DNA from 2 places in the Sinorhizobium sp. Y406 genome. Region 2 is predicted to be linked to the other one. Evidence: predicted binding sites of a transcription regulator. Region 2 holds the regulator's gene; the other holds the start of a gene.

Region 1 (5,158 bases), 890 kb from region 2:
GCCGCACGGCACTTTCCGAGCAGAAGATAAAGCAGGCCGAGAGCGACGCGATCAACGCGGTTCGCGCGGCCGCCGTCGACCTAGCGATCAGCGCCGCGGAGAAGGTTCTGATGGCGAAGGCCGATGCCGGCGCACAGGAAGCGCTCTTCAGGAAGGCCCTCGGCGAGGTCAAATCGCGCCTCAACTGAGATCGCTCCAAAACGCTAAACGGGAGAGCCCCGCTTCGGCGGGGCTTTTTTGTCGGATGTCACCTACGCTGGGCATTGCCGACATTGGTCATGCGCAATCGAGACGTGTTTATTTCGATCGCGAATATCGGAATTGAACTTCCTCGGGCCGCCCGAAACCTATGGTGCGCCAAGTCCACCTTCCACTGTTGCACATTGAACGGCCCGAGCCCGCGGCAGATGGCAGTCGGCAATGATGCCAGTTGAAGATCGCTCTGTCTCCGCAAGCCACAATATCCCTGGGCGGTATTGCCTCTGCTGCAGCGAACTTACGTCGCCGTCGACAGATCCCGGATCGAGAACCTTCTTGCCGGCCCTTCTCGGAAGATCGGTTGTGAGGACGTCGCTTGGTCTCAGACCTGCCGGAAGGGGCGGAAGCTCATGCGGTGCAGCGAGCACGGACCATGGCTGTCGATAGCGGTGCGATGCTTCACTGTCGCATAGCCCGCATGCAGGGCAAAGCCATAGGCGGGAAAGGTAGAATCGGCGCGCGCCATCATGCGGTCGCGCGTGACCTTGGCGACGATCGAGGCGGCAGCAATTGAAGCCGACCGCGAGTCGCCCTTGACGATCGCCTTTGCTTGACAGGCGAGACCCGGAGGCACATCGCGCCCATCAATCAGGACAAAGCGGGCCGCCGTCGCCAGGCCGAAAATCGCCCGGCGCATGGCATCGAGGCTGGCCTTGAGAATATCGCTGGTGTCGATGTGTCTCGCCGAGGATGACGCGATCGAAACCGTGGCCGTCGCCATGATCTGGTCGAACAGCATTTCGCGTTGTTCGGCGCTCAGGAGCTTGCTGTCGTTGAGACCGTCAGGGACGGCATCGGGATCAAGGATGACTGCGGCGGCGACCACCGGGCCAGCGAGCGGCCCGCGGCCGACTTCATCGGCACCGGCAACGGGCCAGAAGCCGTCCCGCCTTGCCGTCAGTTCGAGAGCGAAATCCGGGATCACCGGTTGGAGAGGGAAAAGGAGGGAATCGGGCGGGTTGCGACGTGACATGCGGGGGACCCTCGCATATTCGCCCGATTCCCTTCAAGCCCCCCGGTACGAGTGCGGCGGTGACCGGGAGGAAAGCCGGCGTCGTCCTGAGGCGGGGAGGACGCCGGAGCTGAAATCCTGTCGGCGCTCAAGGCGCCATGGGTCCGTCCGGACGCTGTTACGTGGCTCCAAGATCTATTGCATGCCTGTCTGACGCGACCTCGACTCAAGGGCCACGGCAACACTTGCGCGTTTGCCAAGACGCGCGCCGCTGTGGAGCAGCGCCTGCTTGAGAACTGCCGCCTCGGCGTCTCGGAGATGCGCGTGAGCCCTTAAAGCAGCGACAATTGCACCCCCATTCCGAGCGGAGGCACGAAGATATCGTTTCGCAACTGGCGGCGCGCGAGATTGAGGCCAAGCCGCTTGGCGGCGAGGTCGAAGCGGCGGCCGATCTGCCAGGCATAGGGGCCAGCGCCCTTCATCCGCTTGCCGAACTCGGCGTCATAGTCCTTGCCACCGCGCATCGAGCGAATAAGGGACATTACGTGCCTGTAGCGATCAGGGTAGTTTCTCAACAGCCAGTCCCGGAACAGTGGACTCACTTCCAGCGGCAGGCGCAGGAGCACGTAGCTTGCTTCGGCAGCGCCAGCCGCCTTGGACGCGTCCAGCACGCGTTCGATTTCATGGTCGTTCAAGGCGGGAATGACCGGAGCAACCAGAACAGCGGTTGGAATGCCGGCCTCGGACACCGCGCGCATCGCCTCGAGGCGTTTGGCCGGCGTCGAGGCCCTCGGCTCCATGGCGCGTGCAAGCTTCCGGTCAAGGGTGGTCACCGAAATGCCGACCCGCGCGAGGCCCTTCTCAGCCATCGGTGCAAGCAGGTCGATGTCGCGCGCCACCATGGCCGATTTGGTCACGATCATCACCGGGTGGTTGGCCGACTGAAGCACTTCGAGGATCTGGCGCATGATGCGCCATTCCTTTTCGATCGGCTGATAGGGATCGGTATTGGTGCCTATCGCGATCGGCCGCACCTTGTAGTCCGGCCGTGCCAACTCTCGCTCCAGCAGGCGCGGAGCGTCTGGCTTGACGAACAGCCTGGATTCGAAGTCGACGCCCGCAGAGAGGCCCATATAGGAATGCGTGGGCCGCGCGAAGCAATAGATGCAGCCATGTTCGCAACCGCGATAGGGATTGATCGAGCGGTCGAAGGGAATATCGGGGGATTCGTTGCGGGTGATAACCGACCGTGGTTTCTCGACCTGGACCTCGGTTTTGAAGGGCGGCAGATCCTCGATGGTCTGCCAACCATCATCGAAGGTCTCACGGGTTACGGGCTCGAAACGTCCTGACATGTTGAGGCCCGCTCCGCGCCCGCGGCGGCGGTCGACATCGATCCTGACGCCGCTTGCGGTGGCCATGGCGTCGGCGATCTCGGCGCTGTTGCCCGGTGCAAAGGCGCCCCGCCTGAGTTGAGACAGCTCGTTCATGGAAATCTCCTCGGAACCGATAGTCGAGTCTGTTCCGCTCTGACTATTTTCCTACCGTAGACAGCAGAACAAATCAAGAACAAAATTCCATGTCATCTCGGCATCGGGAGGAGGCGGTCGGCTTTGCCCCTGTAATCTTGTGGTATTTGCCTCTGCAATGCGCTAGGAACGGCTATGCTGACGATCATTATGGAAACGCGGGACAATGAAGCGGAGCTGGCACAAACGCTTTCCGCACTGGTCACGGGTGCAGTGGAAGGGCTCGTCAGCGACGTCATCATACTCGATCACGGTTCCAAGGACGGCTCGCTGCATGTCGCCGACGCCGCGGGCTGTCGCTTCTGTGTCGACTGGGACCTTGGCGATGTCGTGCGGTCGGCACGGGGCGAGTGGCTGATGCTGCTCGAGCCGGGCGCCCGTCCTGTGGGCCGCTGGGTCGACGAACTCCTCGAATATGTCTCGCTCAACAAGGCGCCGGCGCGCTTCTCTCCATCGAGAGTGCACAAGCGGCCCCTACTCAGCCGGCTGTCCAAGAGGGCGCCCCCGCTTGAGACTGGATTCTTGATGCGAAAGCTTGACGCCGTCGCCATGGCGCGTGCCGATATGCGGCTGAGCGATATCGCGAATGCGCGGTCGGTGCGCAAGCTTGGCACGGAACTCGTTCCAGCATGGGTGGCGCTGAGACACCGGATGGCCGAGCGCGCCTGAACGAGCTTGCCCAGACCCACGGAATATGGGGTGTGCCTTGCGGCACCCCCGAAGCCATTCTTAAATCACCTTGCTCGCGAAAAATCTTTGCCATGATGCCCCGACCGGGTGGAGCGCATGTTATATATCTCCTACTTCCCCATATTTTTAGGAAAGAGGCGCCGTCGCGTTCATTCCAAGCGAATAGTCACCTGGCCGCGCGAAGCTAACGTAACAAGGGTAGCGGCTCTTTCCGCCGGCGGCTGTTCCAAAGGGAACAGTTTCCTCAACCGCGCTTCAGGTGCTCGTCGAGTCGCGGCATGATTTCGACGAAATTGCAGGGCATGTGCCGATAGTCGAGCTGCTGTTTCAGGATTCCATCCCAGGCATCCTTGCAGGCCCCGGGCGAGCCGGGCAGCACGAAGATTAAGGTGGCGTTCGCAACCCCGCCGGTTGCCCGCGACTGGATCGTCGATGTGCCGATCTTGTCGAAGGAAATGCGGTGAAAGACTTCGGAAAAGCCGTCCATGCGCTTTTCGAACAGCGGCTCCAGCGCCTCCGGCGTCACGTCGCGGCCGGTGAAGCCTGTGCCGCCGGTGGTGATGACGACGTCGATTTCGGGGTCGAGCGTCCAGGTTTTCACCTGATCGTAAATCTTCTGCCGCTCGTCAGGGACGATTGCGCGGGCCTTGAGCAGATGACCCGCTTCGCGGATCCTCGTCTCCAGCGTATCGCCGGACTTGTCGTCCGCGCGCGTACGCGTGTCGGAGACGGTGAGGACGGCGATGCCGACGGGAATGAAGTGGCGAGTCTCGTCGATTCCCGGCATCTGGCCTTATCCTCTCTTTCCGGAACTGCGGCTGGCTAGAACGTACCACCCGGCATGGGCGGCGGAAATGCGCCGTGCAGCCGCAGCCGCCTCTTCATCGCTGCGGAACAGGCCGAAGCAGGTCGCACCCGAGCCGGACATGCGCACGAGGTCTGCGCCGGCCGCGCTAAGGGCATCGGACACGTGTTCGATCGATGGCTCCAGGGCGCGAGCCGGTGGCTCCAGATCGTTGCGCATGCCGGCCAGAGCGCTCAGCCACTCCTCGGTTGTTTCGATGCCTTGCGGCAGCACCAGCGGCGGGTTCGCCTTTCTGGCAAGCGTCCTGAATATCACCGGCGTCGATATGGCGACGAGCGGGTTGGCGAGGACGATCGCGAAGGACGGCAAAGCGGGGAGCGGCGTGATCACTTCGCCGATTCCCCTTGCGATAAGCGCGCGGCCTTCGAGACACATCGGCACATCGGCACCGAGCTGGAGGGCGAGCTTGTTCAGTCCTTCGGGCGCGATACTTGCTTCCCAGAGCGCAAGCAGCCCTTTGAGCGTCGCGGCGGCATCTGCCGAGCCGCCGCCAATGCCGGAGGCGATCGGCAGGTTCTTCTCAAGATGCAGATGGACCGGGCCAGCGGATTCTCCCCTTCCGGTCAGTTCGCTGCGCAGGAGATCGCGAGCGCGCAGGACCAGATTGCCATCCCGGCCCTGAGCCGTGGTCGCCAGGTCCTGCGAAAAACGGCCCGAGACGGTAAAGCGGTCAGCCTCCGCCGGTGCTAGGCCCACCCGATCGCCGAGATCGGCGAAGGTGACCAAGCTTTCGAGGAGGTGATGGCCGTCGCCACGCTGGCCGATGACATGCAGCGCCAGATTGATCTTGGCCGGCGCCGCTGAGGTCAGTGCGAAGCCGGAGAGGTCGTCTGCCTGCATTCGGTTATCAGGATTTCTTGTCCG
Region 2 (5,158 bases):
TGGCGAAGCCCTGTCACTGACCCGGACTTCGACATAGGCGGCGGCATAGGCCATGTTGCCATCCGGCAACGGGATCCATTCCGGGCGCTCGGAGGGAACCGGCCCGATCTCCGGCAGCATCATGAACTCGGCAAGCGCGGCCGATGCCGGCGACGCTGCAGGCGGCGCCGTGAGCGCATTCAACGACCTCGTTGCGCCAAGCGTCGATTTCGCCGGAATCGTCAGAGTCCCAAGGTCCTGTGCCTGATCGCGCAGCGGTTCGTTCGAAGCCACCATGACCCCCGTCGCGATCTGCCCTTCCGGCGCGATGCGAGGGCCGCGATCGCCCTTGGTAACGTAAGACGCCATAAGATAAGGCATGTCGTTGCCCTCGAGCGGGGCTCGGCCGACATATTGCACGCGTACCTGGGCACTTCCCTTGCGCTTGATATCGAGCAGGTCGGCGGTCTTCGAGGAGACATCGATGATCCGGCCGAATTCATAGGGCCCGCGATCGTTCACACGCACAATGACGGAGCTGCCGTTCTCGAGATTGGTCACGCGAGCATAGCTCGGCAAAGGGAACGTGGGATGCGCCGCGGAGAGGTGATACTTGTCGTAGACCTCGCCATTCGCCGTCAGCCGACCATGAAAGGCCGAGCCGTACCAGGAGGCCATGCCGGTCTTGTTGTAGCCCGGCTCCTCCTTCGGCTGATACCACTTGCCCTTGACCTGATAGGCATTGCCGACCTGGAATCGCCCGCCGCCCTTCGGAATGTTGCGCCCGTTGGCCACTCGCGGACTTGCTTTGACCCCGTAGACCGATTCGGCGAAATATTCCTTGCTTCTCGACTTGCTCTTCTTGACGCTGGACGTCGAACCGCAGGCCGCTAGTGCTGCGCAAAGCAGTGGAATTGCAGCGAGGCGCAATCCCCTCGCAAGGCATGCCGCTTTTCTACGAGATATCATCTGTCCCCAAGGTCATTCGCAAAATTCGTGCCCGAACGATCCGCATTTCACCCCCGCGGATCTTTCGACGTCCCGGAAAGGGACAATCGTGTAATGATGACAACAACAAGGCAAAAATACGAATTTCAAGGCGAGATCGCGCCGGGTTTTTCTCGTTATGGTTTACAAAACGTAAACACCAGACCGACGGAGATGCGCAGTACCAAGCGGCAGAGGCCGAAGAAATTCGTGCGGGCGGCGAGCTTAAATCTTGCAACGAACCGCACTTCGCGCAATAACGCGCTGCCCGGATGGGTGGCCGAGCGGTTTAAGGCACCGGTCTTGAAAACCGGCGACGGGCAACCGTCCGTGGGTTCGAATCCCACCCCATCCGCCAGCGTGAACTTTGTCCGACCCGGCACCTGCTCCCATTCGGACTCGACTGTCTGCCGACGTCTCGAGCACGTTCGGCCAATTCAGCCGAGCGGGCTGGCGCGCGCCGTGGAATTCTTCTATATAGTCCAGGCCTGCCGGGGTCGTAGCTCAGTTGGGAGAGCGCCGCAATCGCACTGCGGAGGTCGAGGGTTCGACTCCCTTCGACTCCACCATTCTTCTCTTTGTCCAGCCCGGAGCCGTGATGCCCGATCTGCCCGGCGGCGGCGGCAGGTTTCTTCGCCGAGGCGCATTGCGCCAAGTCGTTTACCGGGAACACAAAATGCTGGTTTCGGCCACCAAGGTTTCCTTGCCATCGCTGGCGAATTGAGGGACAGTTGGGGTCTGCATCTTTTCGTGTCGGCAACTCCCGCGAGTGGAGAAAATCATGTCCTCTAAAACTCTGATGGCGGTTGCAGCATTGGCGCTCCTGTCACTTTGGGGATGCGCCACCACCGGCGCTACGGGCAACACGACCTACGCGCAGTGGTACGGCCCCTACCCTGAGCCTGACTTCGACGTTCTCAGTCCCGGGGGTCTGCGCCTCGCCTATTGATCGGGCGCCACATCAACGCTCCATCGCCCGACAGCCCAATGGCTTGTCGGCCCCGGCAAAGCGACGCCGCCCAATTCAGCATGGCAATATTCACGGAATGTTAGGCACTTGCGGAACACAAATGGAACGGATAGTGTCTGTTCTTGATTTGTTTCGCGATTCTGGAGTGACGCGCCATGCTGACCCGCAAGCAACAGGAATTGCTTCTCTTCATTCATGAACGAATGAAAGAGTCGGGAGTCCCGCCGTCCTTCGATGAAATGAAAGACGCGCTCGATCTTGCGTCGAAGTCGGGCATCCACCGGTTGATCACTGCGCTCGAGGAGCGGGGCTTCATTCGCCGGCTTCCCAATCGGGCACGCGCACTTGAAGTCATCAAGCTGCCGGAAGCCTATACGACACCGGCGCAGCCAAGGCGCGGCTTTTCGCCGAGCGTCATCGAGGGCAGCCTGGGCAAGCCATCTGCCGCGCCCAGGGTCGAGGCGCCACCCGCAGAGACGTCCTCGATTGCGGTTCCCGTGATGGGGCGCATCGCCGCCGGCGTCCCAATTTCTGCGATCCAGAACAATACGCACGAGGTTTCCGTTCCGCTCGACATGATCGGCAACGGTGAACATTACGCACTGGAAATCAAGGGCGATTCGATGATCGAGGCCGGCATCCTCGATGGCGACACCGTGATCATCCGCAACGCGAGCACGGCCAGTCCGGGCGATATCGTCGTGGCACTGATCGATGACGAAGAAGCGACCCTGAAGCGATTCCGCCGGAAGGGTGCGTCGATTGCGCTCGAAGCGGCGAACCCGGCCTATGAGACCCGGATATTCGGACCGGACCGGGTGAAAATCCAGGGCAAACTGGTCGGGCTGATACGGCGGTATCACTAGCCCATCGCCCCGGTGATCGGAGCCGTTTCGTTTGGCCGATGCATGGGTATTAGCGCACAGTGCGTGATCGAGTGGGCAACAGTTATCGTCCGAAGCCTTGGGCGGTAGACGTTCCGCTGGACGTTGCGGCCGACCAGCGCCGAGTACTTTCGTCTGGCTGCCTCCCCGCATCCCCGCATGGGCGTAGAGCCGTCCGCAGGTGGACGGTCGGCGCCACGGGTATTCTCCCCGGTTATCGTATCGGTTTCGGGCCCAGCTCAATCTCCCTCGGGTTCGGCTTTCATGTGGGAGACGGCATGGCTTGGCCGGTCGGATCTGCGGTCCTGGGTTTGCCCATGGACTCTCCTCCTTGTTGCGATCTCGACGCGATCCATGGGTCCGATGAAAGTTCCTCCAAAGCGCTGCCTATGGAGTCTTGCTGGATCGGATTGCGTGCACACCGTTCTCGCGGCCACGCTCGCGGTATCGCTTGACCATGCGGCGGGCGATTCCGCCTGACCAACGCGCTCCGACGATCAGGCGGTGGTGAAGCGGCGGCCCGGTCAGGCCGGAATCGACATTCTGCAGGCAAGCGGCCGTTGCCGCAGCGGCTGAAGATCACTTGCCAAGAAATTTGCCGGCGCACATCGGTGCCACCAGCCGGATCATCAGGGGAATTTGGAGGCCTCGCCCGGAATTGAACCGGGGTACAAGGATTTGCAGTCCTCTGCGTCACCACTCCGCCACGAGGCCTCATCGACAAGAAATATCAAGTCGTGGCGAGCGTTTAGAATCATTCGAGATGAACCGCAAGAGGCAATTTCCGAAAAACGCACCCCTCGTCTCGGCCCATCGTAAAAGGAGGTTGGACACTGGAATGCCCAGCCTCCCAGTTCGATCGCAATAAACTCACCCATAAGGTAGGATTTTCCTTGATTTTCCTCAACCGGCCCTGTTTTGTCACAAAACTTTCACACTTAATGGGCGAGGACATGTTCGACGGCAAGATCTCCCTTTCCGACTGGCACCAATGTGCAGGCGGGCACCAGCGGTGTGTTTTCGAGCATGACCTCTACCCGAATATTCTGGTCAAGGTTCTCAGAATCAGGGGCAACAGCGGCGAGCGCCAATCGACGCGGATGCTGCGCTTCATCGATCGCTTCAAGCGGTTCGGTGCCTACCGGACATTTCGACGCGAAGTCGACGAGTTTATCGAACAGGCCCGAAAGTTCACCCTGTCCGACACAGCCGATCTCCCCATCCCCGGAGTGCTGGGCTTCGTTCAGACCGAACACGGCCTCGGTCTCGTGGTCGAGAAGATCACTATGGCAAACGGACAGTTGGCCCCAACCTTGCGCGACCTGGCGCTGGCGGGGCGGTTGACGGCCAGGCACCTGGCGATGATTGACGAACTTTTCGAGCGCTGTCGCCGGCTTCACATCGTGCTGATGGATTGCAATGCCGGCAACTTCGTAGTGACGGACCGTCGCTGTTTTGAGGAACTGATGTGCATCGACGGGACCGGTGAAAAAAGCCCGTTGCGCATTTTCGCTCTCAGCCGCAGGGCCAACGGCTTCAGACTGCGGCAAATGCGTGAGAAGCTGTTTCTCAAACTCGCCAGAACCTTGAACGATCCGGCGGCGCTGCCCAACGAGGGGCACGTCCACACGGTCCTAGAGCCGTATCTACGGCCGAAGCGCAGACTTCACGCGGTCGAGGGCGTTCCGGACGCACTCAACGTTTCACGGGCCAGCTAGCCCGAGATCGCAATTCTACTTCCCCGACGTTTTCTCGGTGTTGCCGCGCCAGCGGGCCCACCACACGGCGAGTCGTCGGCGTGCGCGACGCACAACCGGTATGTCGTGCGACAGCACCAGCAGCCCGAGCGGTATCATCCAGAAGCCGAGGACCGGCAGGAAGCCGAGAACACCGCCAGCAATGAGCAGAAGCCCAATTGTCACCCTGAGGGCCGGCGAGTCGGGCAGGCCGACGCGCCATGTACCGAGAATGATTTCCCGCGTTTTCGGATCGATACCGAAATGCTTCTTCTTCGCCATTGCTTCCTTCCTGCGACTTTCCCAGAATTGGTGCTTTCTCCACAGCCGAGCAAGCGGCGCTTTCAATTTTTTTTGAAAAATCGCTTGGCAAATCGAAAAAGCATTTGTATTAGCAGCCTCACTTCTGCGGCGCAGATGATCCCTGGTAGCTCAGCGGTAGAGCACTCGACTGTTAATCGATAGGTCGCCGGTTCGAATCCGGCCCGGGGAGCCAGTTTCGAAGAGCCATTCGCGGCGAAGGCCGGAGTGGCTCTTTTCGTTTGCTAGCGCATCGGCCGAAAATCGATGCGCAGATCCAATGATTTACAGCGTCCTCTGTG

Evidence for each region. Region 2 encodes LexA, which represses DNA repair genes until DNA is damaged. Its sites were predicted from a motif close to TGTTCNNNNTGTGTTCNG; they were not measured.
Region 1: a site for LexA is predicted at 2,765-2,782, ahead of AC4P1R_RS02155 (PA0069 family radical SAM protein). Genes of this name have one in related genera too.

What each region holds. Positions count from the first base shown of each region.
Region 1 is NZ_CM178974.1:452,398-457,555, forward strand. Features, by position in the region: gene AC4P1R_RS02145 (F0F1 ATP synthase subunit B) at 1-188, shown strand, start outside; gene rnhB (ribonuclease HII) at 581-1,231, opposite strand; gene AC4P1R_RS02155 (PA0069 family radical SAM protein) at 1,543-2,700, opposite strand; gene AC4P1R_RS02160 (glycosyltransferase family protein) at 2,875-3,408, shown strand; gene moaB (molybdenum cofactor biosynthesis protein B) at 3,674-4,216, opposite strand; gene AC4P1R_RS02170 (4-(cytidine 5'-diphospho)-2-C-methyl-D-erythritol kinase) at 4,223-5,134, opposite strand; gene AC4P1R_RS02175 (tetratricopeptide repeat protein) at 5,142-5,158, opposite strand, start outside.
Region 2 is NZ_CM178974.1:1,340,004-1,345,161, reverse strand. Features, by position in the region: gene AC4P1R_RS06510 (septal ring lytic transglycosylase RlpA family protein) at 1-948, opposite strand, end outside; tRNA gene AC4P1R_RS06505 (tRNA-Ser) at 1,237-1,324, shown strand; tRNA gene AC4P1R_RS06500 (tRNA-Ala) at 1,460-1,535, shown strand; gene AC4P1R_RS06495 (hypothetical protein) at 1,748-1,915, shown strand; gene lexA (transcriptional repressor LexA) at 2,092-2,802, shown strand; tRNA gene AC4P1R_RS06485 (tRNA-Cys) at 3,461-3,534, opposite strand; gene AC4P1R_RS06480 (YrbL family protein) at 3,714-4,538, shown strand; gene AC4P1R_RS06475 (hypothetical protein) at 4,554-4,838, opposite strand; tRNA gene AC4P1R_RS06470 (tRNA-Asn) at 4,978-5,052, shown strand.